4 regions of the Yinghuangia sp. YIM S10712 genome follow, and region 4 is predicted to be linked to each of the others. Evidence: riboswitches for the same ligand, from Rfam matches in the RefSeq annotation. Region 4 holds a riboswitch; each other region holds the start of a gene.
The links. Region 4 has a riboswitch for cyclic di-AMP ahead of ACRX5W_RS27740 (NlpC/P60 family protein). Riboswitches for the same ligand answer to the same signal wherever they lie in the genome.

Region 1 (5,073 bases), on a different contig from region 4:
CCCCACAGCAAACCGAGGGCGCCGCCCGCGATGATCAGGAAGATCTCACCCGGCTCGCGGTTCTTCCCGATGACGGCGGCCGGCTTCGCCTTGCCGATGAGGAACGTCCGGCGTCGGTGGATCGGCTGTGACGTCATGCTCGGGCCTCGCTCCCGGTCCTGGCATACGGCGAACGGCCCGGACCGACGCGGACGGGCGTTGCTCCGGCGACGTCCGCGGGCACCGGACTGCGGCGTCGTCCGGACAGCGCGGAACGGTCGGCGGACACCGACCGATGCGATTGCGGCAGTTCGCCGATCATGCACGACCCCCTTTCCGCACCCACGGTCCGGTGGTGCGTTCTCCGGGACGATCCTCCCAGAGAAGCCCCGCCGCGGTTGGTGTGCGCGGGGGAGTCGGGCCGAATTCCCGGTGCACCTCGGGAGTTACGCGCGCACGGGTACGCCACGTGAGCCCCTTCGGGTCGGCAATTCGGAAACAGTCGGCGCTAGATCGCCATCCCGTAGATGATCGTGAAGAGTGTCCCGAGCGAGCCGATGATGAACACACCGGTGAGGCCGGCGATGATCAGGCCCTTGCCCTGCTCCGCACTGAACGTGTCGCGCAGAGCCGTCGCCCCTATGCGCTGCTTGGCCGCGCCCCAGATGGCGATGGCCAGGCAGAGGAGGATGGCGACGGCCATGACCACCTGGACCATGGTTCGGGCTTCTTGACCGAGCGCCCCGAAGGGACCCCAGTCCGGGGCAATGCCACTGATGATCTCATCAATGTTGCCGTTGCCATTGCCGCTGTCTTCGCCTGCGCCTAGGTACATGCCGTTCACCGCCCCCGACTGGGCTCCTCGAAGTGCCCCCGTCGGATGGAGCGGGGGCGTCATACGTCGTGATTATTCTGACGTGACGACACCGTTCGGGCCACCACCCCCGCGAGATGATCTTCTCACTGTGTGTATCACGGGCGGTTGCACCGGGCAATCAAGGCACGCACGCAGGCACGGATGCGGTGTGAATCGTCTTTCCGCGTGTTGCGAGTGGTGGAAATCCGTCCGGAATTTTGGCCGGAAAACGCGTCAGGCCCCGGACCACGTGGGTCCGGGGCCTGACGCGTCGCGCTGTTTCCTGCGGTTGATCCGTGGTGGGGATCAGATGTTGACGCCGTGGGCGCGCAGGTAGGTCAGCGGGTTGATGTCCGAGCCGTAGTTCGGAGTGGTGCGGATCTCGAAGTGCAGGTGCGGGCCGGTCGAGTTGCCGGTCGAGCCCACGAGGCCGATCTGCTGGCCGGTGGAGACCTTCTGGCCGACCGACACGGAGATCGAGGAGAGGTGTGCGTACTGGCTGTACTTGCCGTCCGGGTGCTTGATGACGACCTCGTTGCCGTACGCACCGGCCCAGCCGGCGGACACGACGGTGCCGGTGGTGATCGCCTTGACCGAGGTGCCGGCGGAGGCGCGGAAGTCCTCACCGGTGTGGCCGTTGGACCACAGCGAGCCGGAGCGGCCGTAGCTGCCGCTCGGGGCACCCGGCACGGGGCGGACGTAGCCCGAGGACGCCGTCTGCGACGACGCGGACGACGAACCGCCGGAGGCGGACGTGCCGGTCGAGGAGGAGTTCGACGACGCGCCGGTGGACGACGACGAAGAGGAGGTCGTCGGCTTGGCCGGGGTCGTGGTCGTGCTCTGACCGGCCGTCAGGGTCAGCTTCTGGCCCGGGAAGATGACGTCCGGGTCGCTGCCGACGACGCTGCGGTTGATCTCGTACAGCTTCTGCCAGCCGCCGTTGACCTCGTGGGCGCGGGCGATCTTGAAGAGGGTGTCACCCGCGACGACGGTGTACGCCGACTTGGCGTTGCTCGTGGCGGCCGGGGCCTGCGTCGTCTTGGACTCGGTCTTCGCCTCGGTCTTCGCCTCGGTCTTCGAGGTACCGGCCGACGAAGTGGTCTGCGCCTGCGACTTCGAGGTCGTCGCCTGCGAGGACGACGCGTCGGGGTTGATCGCGGGGGTGCCGCTGTTCTTGGTCAGGCCCGCCTTGACGGAGCAGACCGGCCAGGCGCCGGGGCCCTGGACCGCGAGAACCTTCTCGGCGATCGCGATCTGCTGGTCCTTCGTGGCGAGGTCGGCACGCGGCGCGTACTTCTGGCCGCCGAACTCGACCCAGGTGCTCTGCTGGAACTGCAGGCCACCGTAGAAGCCGTTGCCGGTGTTGATGGACCAGTTGTTCGTGCTCTCGCACGCGGCAACCTTGTCCCAGGTGCTCACCGAGGCGGCGGAGGCGCTGGTCGCGCCCATGATCGGGGCGACGATCGCGGCGCCGGTGACACCGGCGGCGACGGCGATGCGCGAGGACGTGACAAGTCGGGTACGGCGATGACGCCCGGTTCCGGACAGCATGAAGCGTTTCCTCTCCCACGCCTGCGAGGTGAGCTGTCGGATTCGGGCTGGAGTTGCCCGGCCGCGCCGAAAAACCTTGTCTCCAAGGGTTTTTGGCGCAGCTTCACCCCAAGCCGTGACCGAAAATCGGTCCGGCGCATTTCACCTGGTTCCCCCGCTTCTGCCGTGGCTGCTTCTCAGCTGTCCCGTCCGTACCGGCGGCAGAACTAGGCGTTCCGGTCGGAGGGGTCGGTGTGGGGACCGACGCGGAGCAACTTAGGCAGACGGGTCCCGTGATCACAAGCGACTCATCGGATTGGCAGGTTTGCGACAGCGCGCAGAGGGGGAGAAGGTCACCCCTTGTCACAATTCGGCAGCCGAAGGTGTCCGAATTCCTACGATCGGTACCTGGTTACTGACCGGTCGTGAAAGAGTTTCACGCTACGTGCGTAGACGGTTGTCGAGCGTCAGTCCGGTGTGACCTGGACTACATTCCAGAATCGTTGGCCGTTATGTCCGACTTGAGGCTTTGTTCGCCAGGCGACTCGGCGCTTCGTCCCTCGTTCGCAAGGTGGATGAAGCTATTTGCCATGATTTGCCCGAATTGTTGATAGCCGAAGGGGCGGTGGCCTGCTCTTTGTTCTCGGCATCGTTGCCGCGTCAGGGGCCGGGAATGGGGCCCGTCGGAGCCGGAGGAAGCGAGAGGCGTACGACCGGGGAAGCAGGCCCGCCCCCCGTCGCTCCCGCCTGCCGCAGCATCGGACCGTAGTCGCGACAGGACGCTCCGCAGCCCTGGTCCGAGGGTGAAGTGACCCACCGCGTACGCTCCTTGGGACGAGCGGGAGGCGCGGGGGAACCGCGGAGACCACCCAAGCGTGATGTTCAGGGACGAAACCTCGGGAGGTAACCCGCGTGACCGTGTACGCCCCGGCCGCCACCGCCGACGCCGCCATGCACCTGGCCGCCGGCGACAACATCGACGTCGACGTCCTCCAGGGCATCAACGGCTTGGCGGACGACACCACATGGGCGCACGGCTTCATGGAGTTCACCGGTGAGTACGGCCTGCTCGCCGTCCTCGGCCTGCTGCTCGGCATCGCCTGGTTCCGCGCCCGCCGGCGCCCCGACCACGATGTCGCGGTGGCCGGCATCGTCTGGGCGCCGATCGCCGCTTTCCTCGCCGAGTTGGCCAACATCCCGCTGCGCAGCTTCGTCGACCGCCCGCGCCCCTTTTTCGTGCATTCCGACATCCACGTGCTCGTCCAGGGTAAGGACGATCCGTCGTTCGCGTCCGATCACGCGTTGCTGACGATGTCCATCGCCGTGGCACTTTTGCTGGTGGACCGTCAACTGGGTGCGATCGCGGTGCTCGTCGCGGTGTTGCAGGGGTTCGCGCGTCTCTATGTCGGTGTCCACTATCCGACGGACGTCCTGGGCGGCTTCGCGCTCGGGGCACTCGTCGCGCTCGCCTTGTCGCCGCTCGCGCTGCGGGCATTGCTCCCGGTGGTGCGTCGAGTCGAGCAGACTGCCTTGCGACCGCTGGTGGTTGCGGGTCCGGCCGCGTCCTGACGACCTCGGACCCCGGTCACGTCGCCTCCGGGATGTCGGAACACGTACGGGAGTTCGTCGGGTTTGCGGGCGAACGGGCAGGTGGGAGCCCGTGCGACGAGCTGCCAAGCTGCGCATTCCGTGTGGTGTTGGGTACGGTCTGGTGATGGCGCCGCACGCGCAGGCCGACCGCGGGGTGCGGTGCCTCCACGGCGGGTACGGCACGCCGTGTCACGGAGGGACTTGGGTAGCGGCATGGACGAGGCGGACGCTGGGGACGGAGCCGACCCTGTCGGAGACGCGGCGCGCCTGGGGGAGCGGTTGAGTCTGCGCGAGCAGGTGGCCCGGGCCATCCGCGCCGCGCTCGTCGCCGGGGAGATGCGGCCCGGGGTGGTCTACTCGGCCCCCGGATTGGCCACCCGGTTCGGCGTGTCCGCGACGCCGGTGCGCGAGGCACTGCTCGACCTGGCCAAGGACGGCCTCGTGGAACCCGTGCGCAACAAGGGATTCCGTGTTCGCGCGCTGTCCGCGCAAGACGCCGAGGAGATCTACGCGTTGCGCAGTCTCCTGGAGATCCCGACCGTCGCGGCACTCGCGCGTGACGGATGCGCCGACGCGCTGCCGATGTTGCGCCGGCTCGCCGACGACATCGTCGACGCGGGCAAGCGCGGTGACGCATTGGAGTACGTGGCGGCCGACCAGCGGTTTCACACCTGCCTGTTGGAGCTGTCCGGCAACCTGCGCCTGGTCCGCATCGTGGTGGAACTGCGCTCCCAGGCAAGGCTTTACCGGTTGCGCGGCGTCGTGGAGCGCGGTGAGGCGGGCCAACCGGCGGAAGAGCACCACGAGTTGCTGGATCTGATCGAGGCACGTGATCCCGATGCCGTGACGCGGCTGATGGAGCGTCACCTGACGTGGTCGCGCCGGATGGAGCCCGACGGAATCGCGCGGGCCGAGCCGATCGGGCCGACCCGCGCGGAGGAATTACCCCCCTCCCGGCCGTGACTTCGCGCCCTGCCGCTCGTTGCGCCCCTTGAGCGGTGCCGCACATCGTGCGTGCCGCCCGCGGGCCGTACGACCGAAGTGGCTTTCCGCCATGGGACCGGGGAAGCCAGGGCGACCATGGGAGTCATGGGATGAAGTTCCGGATCGTGCTGTCC
Region 2 (5,073 bases), on a different contig from region 4:
GGCGCTGCTCGCTGTGCGGCAACCTGACGCGGTTCGACGTGACCCGGACCACCCGGGCGGTGGAGTTCGTCCACCTCGACCTCGCGGGTGAGCCCCGGGTCGACGAGCGCGAGGTGCTGGAGGACACGATCGAGTCGGTGCGCTGCCGCTGGTGCAACGCCACCGACTCGGTGCAGTTGGTTCCGCGCCCCGGCGCGGAGAACGACGGGCCGATCGCGGACTGACGCCGACGGGGCGGCCCGTCGGTACCGCCGAGACGGCGTCTTCCCCGGTCAGCGGGCCGATCCCGGCGGCGTTGGCCGGACAGAGCACGCGATGACACACAGACTCGCCGGACCCGCGCCGCACACCCGAGCGGCGCGGGTCGGGTGTTTCGGCTGTCCGGCGGCGGGTCCGCCGACGATCCGGGCCGCGCCGCTTCGGACGGCCGTACGACGCCGGGCCGCCGCGTTCGAACAACCCGTCGAACAGGCGGTGTTTCGGCGTGGTGTGGCACTTTGGGGTGGCGGGAGCCGTACCCGACACGGCACTCTTGCGGGCCGGACCCCCTTCCGGGGCGTGACCGTTGCGCCGTTTGTGCATCGGTTCCGCATCGGCTCGGGGAGGCGTGTCCACCCATTCGGGCGGGCAGGCCATGATCAGGAGCAACCGAACCGGCCCGGCGAGGGGAGACCGGGCGCAGACCAACCGGAGGACCAGTGGGAGAGTCGGACACACGAGCGGAGACAGGGCACCGCGCCCACGACTCCGTCACGTCCGCCCCCGGGTCCGGAATCGCCTGGACGCCCGCGCCCGGCAGGCACGAGGCCGTGTGGCGTTCCCCCGGTGAGTCCGCCGATGCCGCTGCGGGCGCTTCGGGCACACGGTCGGGCGATGCGGGAGTGGCGCGCGACGGTGAGTCCTTGGGCCGCACCGCGGAACAGCGCACATCGGGGCCGTCGCACGCCGCCGAAGTATCCGATGGTGCCGAGGCGTCGGGCGGCGACGTGTCCGGTGCCGAGCGGAACGGTGCCGGGGCCGGGTCCGCCGGCGACGCCTCGACCGACGACGCCCCGGACCCCGGTGGCAACGAGTCGTCCGGCGAGCGGTCGGATGACACCGAAGCCTCCGCTCCCTCAGGCAACGACCACGACGAGCCGGAAGCGCCGCGCGGTCCCTTGCCGGACGGTGTGCGCCAGCGCGTCATCGCGCTGGCGGCCGACGGCCTCGGGGCCATGACGCCCGATGAGATCCCGGTCCCGTTGCGGCAGTTCGCACGGTTCACACCGTCACGCCGGGCCAAGCTCGCGGCGACACCGCTGGCCGGCGCACTGGAGAACGATCCGGTGTTCCGGCAGCGCATAGCGGAGCGGTTGCGCCGCGGGCTGCCTGATCTGGCCGCCGCGTTGGAGGCCGGGCGCCCGCCCGCCGCCGCGGATCCGCTGGATGTGGCCGCCGCGGCCTATCTGCTGCGGCCGCGCGGTTGGACGGAACTGCTGGACATCGCGGGACAGGCCGCCGAGAAGGCGGCCCAGGACCGGGCGGGGGCGGAGGCCGCCGCGGTGGTCGACCGCCTGGAGGCCGAATTGGGCGCGTTGCGCGCCTCGGCTCGGGCGGAGCAGGAGAGGCTGCGCGCCGACCTCGACCAGGCGCGCAAGGAGGCCGAGCAGTTGCGGCGCCAGGTGCGCGGCCTCCAGGGCGGCGCGAAGCACGCCGAGAAGGAGGCCAAGCGCGCGCAAGCGGAGTTGGCGGCCGTGCGGTCCGAGGCCCAGGCGGCGATCGCGGCGGCGGACAAGGAGGCACGGCGGTTGCGCAGTCGCGTCTCGGAGGCCGAGTCGGCGTTGGAGGCGAGCCGCCGGGCCGCGCGTGAGGGCCGCAGCATGGAGGACACCCGCGTACGCCTGCTGCTCGACACCGTGTTGGAGGCCGCACAGGGCCTGCGCAGGGAACTCGCGCTGCCGCCGGTCGGCATGCGGCCCGCCGACACCGTCGACGCGGTGGCGCCCGAGGGGGCGAGCCCGAAGGACATCGCCAAACGCGCGCTTGAGGGCGACGACCCCGCGGTGCTCGACCAGTTGCTGAGTCTGCCGCAGGCGCACCTGGTCATCGACGGCTACAACGTCACCAAGACGGGTTATCCGTCACTCGCGCTCTCGGAGCAACGTGTGCGGTTGCTCGGCGGGCTCGCGGTGATCGCGGCGCAGACCGGGTGTGAGATCACGTGCGTTTTCGACGGCGCGCAATTGGACGCACCGGTGTTGCTTGCCCCGCCGCGCGGGGTGCGGGTCCGTTTCAGCAAGGCGGGGGAGACCGCGGACGAGTTGATCCGCCGCCTGGTGCGCGCGGAGCCTCTGGGGCGCCCGGTCATCGTCGTCTCCTCCGACCGCGAGGTGGCGGACGGCGTGCGCCGAGCGGGCGCGCGTCCGGTGCCGTCGACCATGTTGCTGCGGCGGCTCGCCCGAGGGTGACCGCGCGTCGGGTGTGCACGGGCGACCGTGTGTCGGCACGTCCCCATCTGGTCGTGAGTGGCCCACATGTGACGTTGTGTCAGTGCCCGTACCTACCGTGTTTTCCGTTGGCGGTGCCCCACCGGAACGCAACGGAAGGGATGGGCGACCATGCGGGTCTGCTGCCGTACGTGCCGTGCCCTGGGTCCGGCGTGTGCTGAATGTGTCGTTCCATCGATTCTCGATGGAAAATCGGACTTTTCATCTCAATCAAGTGAACGGGGTGAAATCGCTCGGGCCTGTCGGCACGCGCCGGTCGAAGTGGGGTATCCCACAAGTCGCCGATCCGTCACCGATAAGGGTGATTTGCCCGGAGCGCGCAAAATGGGAGCCGGCGGATGCTTCGAGCTTGCGCCCGCGACGGTCGAGCGCATCACGATGCTTGCTGAAGTTGATCTTTGCGCGCCTTTGCGCTATGACCCTGACCTGCGCGAAGGCCCTCCCGAACCGCCTGCGGTCGATCCACCGGCCGACAATGCCGGCCCGGGGGAACCGCGTAGGAAACCGCCGAGAAAGTATGAACAAATGGCTGCACTGTGAAGTGAAGCCCTTCATCTCGATCGGCGATTTTTGTGTTTCCCTCGTAAAACTTTTCGGATTGATTTGAACGGATCAAGGCCGGGTCACTAATGTCTCCGGCTGGGTGCCTGCGAAGTCGACCGTCCATCCGGGACGGTGGCGGGCCCCACCGCCGAGTCCGGGGAAGTCGACGTGAGGACCGATCCGGAACCGGGGAACCAACTCCCCCCGGGGTGAATCGGCACGGGTTTCCCGTGCCGTAGGGCATCTTCCGGCCCGAACCCGTCAGCTCACCCGGTAGGCGGCCGTGAGGGAAGAAGGAGTTCGCCTTCGTGGCGTCCCACCGACGGCCCAAGAAGCCGAGCAAGGCACGCGTCGGCGTGCTCACCGCCGCCGCGGCCACCGCAGTCGCCCTGTCCTCGGGCACGAGCCAGGCCGACCCCGCCCAGACCAAAGACCAGGTCAAGGCGCAGATCAAGACGCTGAACCACGAGGCGGAGATCGCCACCGAGGAGTTCAACGGCTTCCAGGAGAAGACCGAGAAGCTCCAGGCCCAGGTGGAGCAGGTCCAAGAGCGGATCGTCAAGGAGCAGTCGGACCTCATCGCTCTCCAGAGCACCATGGGCCAGTTCGTCAGCGCGCAGTACCGCAGCGCGGGCCTCGCCCCGTCCCTTCAGCTCATGCTGTCCGAGGAGCCGGACGACTACCTGGCCAAGGTGTCGGCCCTCGACCAGATGAACGCTCAGCAGGCCGAGGCGCTCAAGCAGCTCCAGACCAAGAAGCGGATCCTCGACCAGGAGCGCGCCGAGGCATCGCAGACGCTCGGCGATCTGGAGGAGACCCGAAAGAACCTCACCGCCAAGAAGGCGGAGATCGAGGCGAAGCTCCAGAAGGCGCAAGCCCTTCTGAACACCCTCACGGCGGCCGAGCGCGAAGCGCTGCTGGCGGAGGAAGGCCACGGCGAGGAGGAAGAGAAGGCGTCGCGCGACGAAGAGCGCACCACGCCGTCGCCCACCGCGTCCCCCTCCTCGTCGCCGACGAAGACTCCGACGAGCAAGCCGACGACTGCGACCTCCACGACCACGACGCCGTCGACCACGGTCCCGGTCAGCGGGCGTGCGGGAGCCGCCGTGGCCGCCGCCGCCGCTCAGCTCGGCAAGCCCTACGTCTACGGCGCGACCGGGCCCAGCTCGTTCGACTGCTCGGGGCTCACCGGCTACGCGTGGAAGCAGGCCGGCGTCGCGCTGCCGCGTACCTCGCAGGGCCAGGCCGGTGCGGGGCGCAGCGTCCCGGTCAGCCAGATCCAGCCCGGCGACCTGGTCATCTACTACAGCGGCATGTCGCACGTGGGGATCTACGCCGGCAACGGCCAGATCATCCACGCACCGCGCACCGGCAGCACCGTGCGGTACGCGCCGCTCAACTCGATGCCCGTCGTCAAGGTCGTGCGCGTCTCCTGACGTCCCGCGCCGCAGCCCGGGGCTTCCCCCGGGCGGCACGCTCGGCAGGTGCCCTGACGTGCTGTCTCGTACGATCGCTGGGTGGACGACCGGAGCCTGAGCGAGCGACGGATCCCGCGGTGGCTCGTGGTTCTCGTGGTCTTCACCGCCACGGTGGCACTCGGGCTCACCCTGGGAGTCCTCGGCCTGGGCTCGTCCGACCAGCGCCGCGCCGGACCGTCCGTGCCGACCGCGCCGCCGACTGCCGACCCGCGCGCGGGAACGGACGGCCGACCCGCGGACGCGGCACAGCAGACGAAGGACCAGGCGGAGATCACCAGCCTGCTCGACCGGCGGGCCGCCGCCTTCCGGGACCGCGACCGGGCGGCTTTCCTCGCGACGATCGACCCGCGCGCGCCTGCGTTCCGCGATGCGCAGGGGGCGGCGTTCGACAACGCCGCCCACGTGCCGTTCGCCTCGTGGGAGTACGACATCGTCGAGGCCGGCGCGTTCGCGCTCACCGATGCCCGCCGCACGGAGCTGGGCGGCACCGCGACGGCCACCGCACACGTGGATCTGGTCTACCGCATCGCCGATTTCGACGCCGCGCCGGTCCGCAGCGCGCAGTA
Region 3 (5,073 bases), on a different contig from region 4:
CGCACGTCGATGCCGTCGGCAGGCTGCGCGTCCGGGTTCGCGAAGACGTCCATGATGCCGAACGGCCGCAGTTCCATGTCGTCGAGCGCCCGCTTCTCAGCCGGTCCCAGAGAGGTCAGGAACGCGTGGTAGCGGAAAACTGATTCGGGCAGTTCCAGACCCCAGTCGCGGCGGACCCGCTCCTCGACCGCCACGCGGTTTTCCGTCATGGAACGAACCCCCTGTGCGCCATACGTGGTTGACCGGGCCACCAGGCTACTGACCGCCGCGCCCTGCCGTCGGCCGCCGCGGCGACCGCGCGGGCGAGACGGTCGGGTCACAGCCGGGAGCGTGGGCTTTCGCTGAACGCGCGCAGGGGGCGGGAGCCTGCGCGCCGACCCTTCGCTCACGCCCGGCCCCGCACCTGCGATAATGACTCTCTCGTGCGCGAGAATGACGTTCTCTTGGGGGACGTCGGCGCGCCGGGCAGCGTACGGCAACACGGCGGGGCCGCATCGGTCGGCGGTAGGACCGCCCCAGGGAACCAGGACATCTCCATGACTGCGCACCACGACCTCGCGGCACCGCTCATCCGGCGCGGCCGTGGGCCGATGACCCTCTTCGGCGCCGCGATCACCCCGGTCGACGGCGGGAGCCGCGGGACGATGACGTCAGGTCCCTGGATGACCGGCCCGGACGGATCCCCGAACAGTGCCGCTCTCGGCGTGCTCATCGACGACACGCTGGGGAGGGCGACGTCCGCGCACCGGCCCGACGAGCTGTGGCCGGTGACCACCGAGCTCTCCGTCGACTACACCGCGCCGCCGCCGTGCGACGGGCAGACGATCCAAAGCGAGTGCTCGGTCGTGTCCGCGCAGCCGACGGGGGTCCTGGTCTCCGGGACGGTACGGGACGACGCCGACCGCACGCTCGCACTCGCGACCCTGCGCAGTCGGTTCACCACCACCGTTCCCCGCGACCTCCAGGAGTTGTTCACCCCCGACGCGACGACGGCCCCGACGACCGCGGCACTGCCGGAACCACGGCGCGAGTCGGAGCCGCCGTACCGCGAGTCGCTGCTCGCCATGCTGGACGCGTCCTTGGAAGTCGACGGAGACACCGCGTCGTTGCGGGTGCCCGGCCGCGAGATCCTGACGAACGCCAGTGGCGTCATGCACGGCGGCATCGCCCTGTGCGCGACCCAGCTTGCCGCCTCGCACTGGCTGCGCCCGGAGGACGGCATGTCCCTGGCTTCGGTTCGCATCAGCTACCTGCGCGCGCTGGAGATCACCGGCGAAACCCGCTTCGTCGCCCGGGTCGTGCACGGTGGCCGGAGCTTCCGCCTGATCGAGGTCGTGTCCCACGGACCGTCGGGCAAGCCGGGCACGGTCGCCATGGTGGCTGGATACTCCGGCCCGACCTCGGCCTCCGTCTAGCCGCACCGGCGCGGACCGCACGCGGCCCGCAGACCGGGACCATAACCGCAGACGGCAAACCGCAGACCGCAGTATTGGCGGCGAGAAGGAAACCCCAGGTCAACGCCCCTGTACCGGCCCCATCCCGTCACCTGCGGACCCCCCTCCGCGCGCAGGCGCCGACGCGCGGTGTTCGGCCCTTTTTTCCCATCCACCGAGCGACAAAACGACCGAACCGGGGCAATTTACGTTTCCTTTGCAAAACTACTTGAACGCATCGCCGTGGCACAGCGAGTAGCGGATCCCGACTTCCCGCATCGCCCCGAACACGCAAAGTGTCATTTTGACTGCGGAGAGGGCGAGACAACGCTACTGAGCGTGACTTATTCCCTATTCCCGAATTTCATTGAACTTTCTTCGGTTCCAAGGGATTTGTGTTGTAACCGGGTGTTTGTCTAGCTTCGTGGTCGTCGGTGCAACGCCGACCCCGCTCACCGGAACGCCGAATTCTGCCGCCGGTCGAGACGGGACTGCTGAGAACCAGTCACGGCAGAAGCGGGGGAACCAGGTGAAATTCGCCGGACCGGCGACGTACTTCCGTACGACCGGGACGGCTTGGGGTGAAGCCGTGCCAAAAACGTCCTGATCAGGGCGTGGGCGGCGCGGCCGGGCAACTCCAGCCCGAATCCGACAGCTCACCTCGCAGGCGTGGGAGAGGAATCGCTTAATGCTGTCCGCGACCCGCAACCTTCTGAGCAACCGCAAGTCCATCGCCGTCGCCGCCGGTGTCACCGGCGCCGCGATCGCCCTCCCGATGCTCGGCGCGACCAGCGCGTCCGCCGCCTCGGTGAGCACGTGGGACAGGGTCGCTCAGTGCGAGTCCACCAACAACTGGTCCATCAACTCCGGCAACGGCTTCTACGGCGGCCTCCAGTTCACGAACTCGACGTGGCAGGAGTTCGGCGGCACGCAGTACGCGCCGCGCGCCGACCTCGCCACGAAGGACCAGCAGATCGCCATCGCCGAGAAGGTCCTCGCGGTTCAGGGCCCGGGTGCCTGGCCGGTCTGCTCCGTCAAGGCGGGCCTGACCAAGAACAGCGGCACGCCGTCCATCGACACCGGTTCGGCCGCCAAGCCCGTGGCCGCCGCCTCGTCGGCCTCCTCGTCCGCGGCCTCCTCGTCCGCAGGCTCCGACAACGCGTCGGCGTCCGGCGCGCAGGCGACCCAGTCGAGCAAGCCGGCCGCGGCGCAGACCACTGCCGCGACCTACTCCGTGGTCGCCGGTGACACGCTCTCCAAGATCGCCAACACGCACGACGTGGCCGGCGGCTGGCAGAAGCTGTACCAGGACAACCGCAGCGTCATCGGCGGCAACCCGAACATGATCCACCAGGGCCAGAAGCTCACCCTGAACGGCAAGGCTTCCGCGTCCGCGTCGAACTCGGCGTCGTCTGCGGCGTCGTCCGCGGCCACCACGACCGCGACCGCGTCGGACAAGGCCGCCTCCAGCCAGGAGACCTCGTCGAGCGGCTACGTCCGCCCGGTGTCGGGTGCGCCGCACGGCTCGTACGGCAACTCCGGCTCGCTGTGGTCGAACGGCCACACCGGTGAGGACTTCTCCGCCGCCTCCGGCACCCCGGTGAAGGCCGTCACGTCCGGCACGATCGTGAAGGCCGGCTGGGGCGGCGCGTACGGCAACGAGATCGTCATCAAGCACGCCGACGGCAAGTACACCCAGTACGGCCACCTGAGCTCGCTGTCGGTCTCCGTCGGCCAGAAGGTCGCGACCGGCCAGCAGGTCGGCCTGGCCGGCTCGACCGGCAACTCCACCGGACCGCACCTGCACTTCGAGGTGCGCACGACCCCGAGCTACGGCTCGGACGTGAACCCGCTGGCGTACCTGCGCGCCCACGGCGTCAACATCTGAGCGTCGTGACGCGGTGCCCTGTGCAGGTGGGGCTGACACAGGGATGAACAAATAACGGAACGCCCGGCCGGGACCACCCGGCCGGGCGTTCCGTTTGCCTGTGGCCGCCCCTCCGCGGCGTACGTGCGCCGACGGGCGGCATTGCGGAGAATGCTACTCTCACCCAGGAGAATGATCTTTCTTGCGGGGTGGTCGCAATGTGCCGCAGTGAGAGGCGACCGATCGCCGACGGCGACAGCCACCCCCGCCAACCGGGCAGCGGCACCGGGGCCCGCCCGGCTCGGGGAGGGAAGCCGTCGTGACCGCGCAATACGACCTGACAGCGATGCCGCACGCACCCGTCGGAAGACCGGAGCGCCTGTTCGGCGTCCGGGTGACGAACCATGCGCACGACGGGCTTTGGCACGGATGGATGCCGTCCGGCCCGTGGCTGCGCGGCCCCGACGGCGCTCCCCACAGCGCGGCACTGGCCGTGCTCATCGACGACACGCTGGGGATCGCGGGCGCCAGGCACCAGCCTGACGGGCGGTGGTCCGTCACCACCGAACTGTCGGTCGACTACGTCGCGCCGCCGCCCTGCGACGGGAGCCTGATCACCAGCGAGGGCACGATCGTGGCCTCGCACGCGCGCGGCGCGCTGGTGACCGGAAGCGTGCAGGACACGGACGCGCAGACGCTCGCGGTCATGACGCTGCGCAGCCGCTACATCCCGCTCCTGCCCGAACTCGCCTCCGAAGCCGCGGCGTTGCAGCCCACGGTCGGCGTCGTGTCCGACGGTCCCGCCGCCCCGGACGCCGCCTGTCACGATTCCCTGCTCGCGGTGCTGGGTACATCGGCCGTGGCGGACGGCGAGCTCGTGCGCCTGCGAGTGCCCGGCGACATCCGGCTGACCAACGGCAGCGGGGCGTTGCACGGAGGCGTCGCCTTGGCGGCGTCCCAGCTCGCGGCTTCGTGCCTCCTGCCCGCCGGCGGGGAGATGGCGCTCTCGTCCACCCGGATCACCTATCTGCGGCAGATGGACATATCCGGCGGCATCGAGTTCGTGGCCCGCGTGGTGCACGGCGGGCGCTCGTTCCGTGTCATCGAGGTCGTGGCGTACGCCCCCGGCGGCCGGACCGGCACCGTCGCCACGGTTGCCGCGTACGCCACGAACTCCCACTGAGCGACGCCGGATTCACATGAGGCAACGCGAACGAGCGGAAGCCGCGCGGACGTGTTGACCGCCCCCGAGTACAGAGCCGTCGGGGCCGCGATGGAAGCGATCGCCGGAGTTGCCGTTCCCGCAGCCGGCTTCCATCGTGGTGGCCACCTGGGCCCCGCACTGACCCCGCCCGGGTCGGGCCATGGCTGCGCGGGGGCCCGGCAGGTTCTAAGGACCCGAGGCGGCGCTGAGTGGCCGCTTCAGGCAGCCAACACCTCGATCAGCGCGTCGGTGACGGCCTTCGGTTCGGTGATCATCAGATCGTGGCCGGTGTCGATGTCCCACAGGCGGCCTTCGCCGCGGGCGCGGGCGACCTGGGCGGGGTCGCGCGTCGGGAGGGTCGACGTGCACACGATGTGGTACTGCGGGATCGCCCACAGCGCGGCCTCGTCGGTGAGGCGCAGCGGCTGTTCGAAGCACTTCCACGGGTGCGCGGCGAGGCGGTCGGCCATCCAGGCGACGTCTGCCGGGTCGGTGACGCCGTAGAAGGTGCCGGCCTCGGGAAAGGGGATCAAAACGACTTCGGTGCCGTCGATGACGCTGCCCAGCGG
Region 4 (5,073 bases):
AACTTGCCGCGCTGGAGCCCTTGGGCCCCGACGAGGCGGGCGTCGTGGTCGACATCGGCGACGACCCGGCGGAGATCGCCCGCGCGGCCGAACGCGCGTGGCGGCGCTTCGCGGAGGAGTGACGGAGCGAAGACGTCGTTGGCCTGTCCACCGCAGACTCGCCGTTTGCGGGCCAGGCGCGGTGTGGGCGTTCGGCGATGCGGGGCGGCCGATTCGGCAGGTCCGCGGGGTGGCGCCGCGCCGTCTGCGCCCCACACGCGAGGGACATCCCGCTGTCCCCCCATACGCGCGTTCCGACATACTGCTTCGCGGACTCGGCACCGGGCGCGGCGCGCATCGCGGTGCCCATCCGTGTCATCCGCGGGGCCGTCGTGCTCTCGCGACGCAGGCAACGGTGAGACAAGGACGAATCTCTTGAGCCATGTGCCCCCGCCCTGGCAGCCTGCCCCGCCACCCCAGCAAACCGGTCAATTCCCTCACCAGCCGAGTGGATTCCCGCCATACGGGGGCGGACCGGCCGCCGGGGGTGGACAGTTCGTCCCCGCTCCGCCGCGACCTCCGCGCGCGCCGCTGTTCTGGCGCTTCGTCCAGGTCATCAATCCGTCGAGTGCCGCCAAGGCCGCGCTGAAGGCGCAGAACCGGTTGGCGCCGCCCGACCCGCGCATCGAACACGTCCGGCTCATCAGGACGTTGCTCGGCATGGGCGTCGTGGCGTGGGTCGCGCTGAAGTACGACTCCGTCGAGGCGGAGAAGATCTTCAGCGAAGCCATCATGCACGTGACCATCTCGGTGGTCGTCGCCGTCGTGGCCGTACCGCTGACCGCGCTCATCCTCGTGCTCCTGACCGAGCCGGCGAAACGCCGGGAAACGCGCCGGAGCATGCGTTACCCGATGAAGTCGATGGGTGCGTTCATCGGCGCCGGCGCGGTGCTGACCACGCTGGCGCTGGTCGGGGTCGTGGAAATGCGGCCGGGCGGCGCGTTGATGGTGCTGGTCGTGCTGGGGTGGATCGCACTCATCTGGTGCGGCTTCTTCGCGATCACCGCTTTCTTCATGGTCCCGCGCCACCTGTTCGCCGCCGCCGACGGGCACTTGCTCATGCCGTGCCTCCTCGCCCCGACCCTGTCGTGGGCCGTCGCGGCGGTCGACCTCGCGGCGCCCGGCCACAACCGCGTGCCCGCCGTCGTCGCGGCCATCGTGACGCTGGGCGCACCCGTGACCATCACCGCGATGTCGGTCTGGGAGGCCAAGCGGGTGCGCCTGCTGTACGGCGTGACCTTCCGCAGCGGGTCGCAGCCCACGCGGCTCCCGCCAACCGCCGCCGCCACCGCCGGCGCGTCATGGGTTCCGCCGCAGGTCGCCAACGCGTCGACCGCGCTCGGCGGCAACCTCGGCGGGCACACCATGGGGGGCGGCCAACCGGGTTACGTCGCCCGGCCGTTCCCGCATACCGTCCACGTCATCGGGGTGCTGTTGAGCTGCGGCATGTGGACGGTGGGATACCTGATCTCGTACGCCGTGTGGAAGAAGCGCCAGGCTGCGGCCGTCCCCGCGCCCGGTGGCTGGGTCTGATCGGGCCACGGTTCACGGGCCGAGTCCGGCCCCGGCCCACAAACGGGTGAACTGGTCGAACGCCAGGACGAGGAACCCGCCGGCCGCGCCGACGAACGTCGTGAACAGCCACGCGAACGCCCAGCCGTTGTCGGCCCGCTCCGGTTCGGAAGCACGCAACCCCGGGAGCGCGAGCGCCAGTCCGACGACCCCGGCGGCCACCGCCAGCACCAGGCCGAACAGGGCGCAGGGGAACGGGCCGGCGCCGCCACTCGGCAGGCCGTACCACATCAGGGTGAGCGCGCCGATGTTCACGGCCCAGAGCAGCGCGAGCGCGACGCAGCGGGCGCGGGTGGCGGACCGGTCGGCGAAGTCGGCCACCGCGCGGAGGAGCGAGGTCACCGAACGACGGGATGACGTTTCTGGTTCGTCCCGCGAGTCGCCGACCGGATCGGCTGACGCCGGCGCGGAATTCGCCGGCTCCGGGGACTTCGCGACCGAGCGTTGGGATCGGGACACCGGGCCTCCCCGCCAGCGTTGGATGAGCAAGTGCCGTGGCCGGAAAAGTTCCCCGTCTCGCGAACGCGCGAGGTAGTGACGGTCCTCCCGCCGATCGCGCCTCGGGCGACGAGAGGAAGGGCCGTCAGGGCCCAGTGCGACGAAAACCGGCGAATTGTCCGGGTTGCGGCATGACTTCGACGGTAGGCGCGCCGAGAGCGCCGGGCAGCCGGGGAAGGCCGTTCGAGTGAACGGACAATCCATCTGGTTGCGTAAATGCGGACAAGATTGGACGTGTAATGATTCGCCCGGCGGGCGGGTCATGAGCAATTCAGATCTTTTTCGGTCACCGATCCGTCACGGTCACTCTGCGGCATATCCGCATGTCATCCCGGGGTGTCCGAAGCATCCCCGCAGGTGAGACCAGGCCGAACGCCGCCTTTACGCACCTGTGATGCACGGCCGGCGAGTTGTGGACGACAAGGCGATTTGTCTAGCGTCACCCCCGGTTTCGCCGACCACGGCGAAATGCGCCGACCGGAACGCCGAATCCCGTCCCCGGTCCCGGCGCGCGCGAGAGCACTTCCGGACGGGAGCGGGGGAACCAGGTGGTACGCCGTACCCGACACGTCGGGTCCGGCTCGGGGTGAAGCCGTGCGCTCGCGCGGCCGGGCCGTCTCCGGTCCGAATCCGACAGCTCACCTCGCAGGCGGCAGGAGAGGAACGACTTCATGCTGTCTGCCCACAGCGTCCGCCGCCTGGTGGCCGCCGCCGGCATCGCCGGCCTCGGCACGGCCTTCACCGCCACCGCCACCCACGCCGCTCCGGCCATGGCCCAGCCGGAGGCCGCGACCACCGCTGCGGCCCCCACGGACCCCGCCGCCGAGACGGGCGCCGACACCGGATCCGCCGCCACCTCCACCGCCGCGACACACACCGTCGTGTCAGGTGACACCCTCTGGAGGATCGCCGACGCGAACGGGGTCGCCGGCAGCTGGCAGGCCCTGTACGACCTGAACCGCGACCAGCTCACCAAAGGCCCGGACTGGCTCGACATCGGCCGGATCCTGAAGCTGACCGGCACCGCACCGGCCGAGACCGGCAGTTCGTCGCAGACGGCCACCCGGACGGCCGCGACCACCGAGACGTCCGAGACGACCGCCCCGACCACGCAGTCCACCGCCGGTTCGACGGCGACGCAGGTTGCCGCCCCCGCGGCCGGCAAGGCCGCCGCCGCGATCGCGTTCGCGAAGGCCCAGCTCGGCAAGCCGTACGTCTACGGGGCCGAAGGGCCCGACGCGTACGACTGCTCCGGCCTCGTCCAGGCGGCGTGGAAGGCCGCGGGCGTGTCGATCCCGCGCGTCACCACCGACCAGTACGCGGCCGGCGACAAGGTCGCGATATCCGACCTTCAGCCCGGCGACCTGGTGTTCTACTACTCCGGCATCAGCCACGTCGGCATGTACCTGGGCGACGGCCAGATCATCCACGCCCCGAACTCGCGTTCGGTCGTGAAGATCGTTCCCGTCGACTCGATGCCCATCGCGGGCGCCACCCGCCCCGCCTGATCCCCGCGCCGCCCGACGGCCCCACGGACCGGCCCCGCGCGGACGGCGGACCACGTTCTCAGCCGTGTCTCCACCGCCCGCGCGGGTGCCGCCGGACGACCATGCACGCGGGTATGACCAGGCAGAACGACCGGTATGCCCGTCCCTTCCGCGCGCACACGGCCAACGAATAACTCCACATCACCCGGGCAGCGTAATGACAGTTCCGTCACCATGTCCCCGTCCGGAGGTGGCGACCATGCCCGGCGGCCCCGCGCTCAGCCGTCGTGAGCGGCAGCAGCTGCATGCCATCGAACTCGAATTGCAGCGCGACGCCGTACTCGACCGGCAACTGCGCACCATGAATCTCGTCAGTCCGCCCAGCGGCCGAGCACCGGCCGGCAGATTCCGTCGGCAAGTGCGCGTCTACAGCCTGATCGTCCTGTGCCCGCTGTCCCTCGTCATGCTCGCCGCGACGCTCAGCGGCGGCCCGGTGTCGATCGCCGTCGCCGCGGCAGTCGTATGGGCCGCAACGCTGGTGATCGCGGGCGACTGGCTCTGGGCCTGGTGGCATTCCACACGCCGCCAGGAGCCCGGCTAACGGGCGATATCCCGGCGGCGTCCGCCGGGAAGCCACCACGGTGATGCCACGACGCGGCACCCACAGGCCGACGTGTGCCTGTTCCGGCCGGTGACCCGTCCGTACGCCGGGGCCCGCGCACCGAGACATCCACCGGTCAGGCCAACTGGCCCGCATGCGCCACCAACAGCGCCACCGCGAGTGCCGCGACCAGGACCGCCGCCCGGAACGGGGCCGCCGAACGCCCCGCCGGCGCCGCCGCGCCCACCGCCGCCACCAGCGACGCGACCATGAGGACGAACCACGCCAACGGACCCGGGGCGCCCGCAGGTCCGAACGCCAGGACCGCGACCGCCGAGCCCAGCACGACAGCGGCGATCCGCCGCGACCAGCGATCCCCGAGGCGGTGCGGCAGGCCGCGCACGCCGGTCGCGAGGTCGGCGGCGAGGTCCGGCAGCACGTTCAGCAGATGCGCGCCCACCCCGAGCAGCGCCGCGCCGGCGACCGCCCACCACGCCGGCCACGGCGCCCCCGGCAGACCCAGCGTCACGAAGGCGGGCAGCGACGCGAAACCCACCGCGTACGGCAGCGGAGACACCGCCGTGCGCTTGAGGCCCAGGTCGTACGCCCACCCGCCGAGCAGCACACCTGCCATGTGGACGGCGGCGGCCTCCCAGCCGCTCAGCAGCGACAGTGCCACGCACGCCACGAGCGCCACCGCCGCCGCGACGCCCACCACCCGCGCCGGCAACTCGCCCGTGGCCGCCGGTTTGTCGGTACGCCCCACCTCCGCATCGCGCCGCGCATCGGCCGCGTCGTTGCACCAGCCCACCGACAACTGACCCGCCAGCACCGCCGCCCCCACCCCCGCGGAACCGGCCGCGCCACGACCCGCGG

Region 1: another riboswitch for cyclic di-AMP. It lies ahead of ACRX5W_RS01775 (transglycosylase family protein); the one in region 4 lies ahead of ACRX5W_RS27740 (NlpC/P60 family protein).
Region 2: another riboswitch for cyclic di-AMP. It lies ahead of ACRX5W_RS08005 (NlpC/P60 family protein); the one in region 4 lies ahead of ACRX5W_RS27740 (NlpC/P60 family protein).
Region 3: another riboswitch for cyclic di-AMP. It lies ahead of ACRX5W_RS17000 (transglycosylase family protein); the one in region 4 lies ahead of ACRX5W_RS27740 (NlpC/P60 family protein).

The regions. Positions count from the first base shown of each region.
Region 1 covers NZ_JBPKBI010000001.1:374,041-379,113, forward strand. The annotation lists gene ACRX5W_RS01765 (SCO6880 family protein) at 1-137, opposite strand, end outside; gene ACRX5W_RS01770 (hypothetical protein) at 488-814, opposite strand; gene ACRX5W_RS01775 (transglycosylase family protein) at 1,142-2,386, opposite strand; cyclic di-AMP (ydaO/yuaA leader) riboswitch at 2,390-2,567, opposite strand; gene ACRX5W_RS01780 (phosphatase PAP2 family protein) at 3,278-3,934, shown strand; gene ACRX5W_RS01785 (GntR family transcriptional regulator) at 4,169-4,918, shown strand; gene ACRX5W_RS01790 (hypothetical protein) at 5,050-5,073, shown strand, end outside.
Region 2 covers NZ_JBPKBI010000002.1:593,900-598,972, forward strand. The annotation lists gene ACRX5W_RS07995 (hypothetical protein) at 1-224, shown strand, start outside; gene ACRX5W_RS08000 (NYN domain-containing protein) at 1,158-2,447, shown strand; cyclic di-AMP (ydaO/yuaA leader) riboswitch at 3,166-3,324, shown strand; gene ACRX5W_RS08005 (NlpC/P60 family protein) at 3,338-4,465, shown strand; gene ACRX5W_RS08010 (hypothetical protein) at 4,547-5,073, shown strand, end outside.
Region 3 covers NZ_JBPKBI010000007.1:96,301-101,373, forward strand. The annotation lists gene ACRX5W_RS16990 (ADP-ribosylation family protein) at 1-209, opposite strand, end outside; gene ACRX5W_RS16995 (PaaI family thioesterase) at 537-1,415, shown strand; cyclic di-AMP (ydaO/yuaA leader) riboswitch at 1,916-2,116, shown strand; gene ACRX5W_RS17000 (transglycosylase family protein) at 2,122-3,321, shown strand; gene ACRX5W_RS17005 (PaaI family thioesterase) at 3,620-4,483, shown strand; gene ACRX5W_RS17010 (alpha/beta fold hydrolase) at 4,723-5,073, opposite strand, start outside.
Region 4 covers NZ_JBPKBI010000019.1:23,008-28,080, forward strand. The annotation lists gene ACRX5W_RS27725 (gluconokinase) at 1-122, shown strand, start outside; gene ACRX5W_RS27730 (hypothetical protein) at 415-1,572, shown strand; gene ACRX5W_RS27735 (hypothetical protein) at 1,585-1,953, opposite strand; cyclic di-AMP (ydaO/yuaA leader) riboswitch at 2,583-2,775, shown strand; gene ACRX5W_RS27740 (NlpC/P60 family protein) at 2,781-3,617, shown strand; gene ACRX5W_RS27745 (DUF3040 domain-containing protein) at 3,856-4,197, shown strand; gene ACRX5W_RS27750 (UbiA family prenyltransferase) at 4,334-5,073, opposite strand, start outside.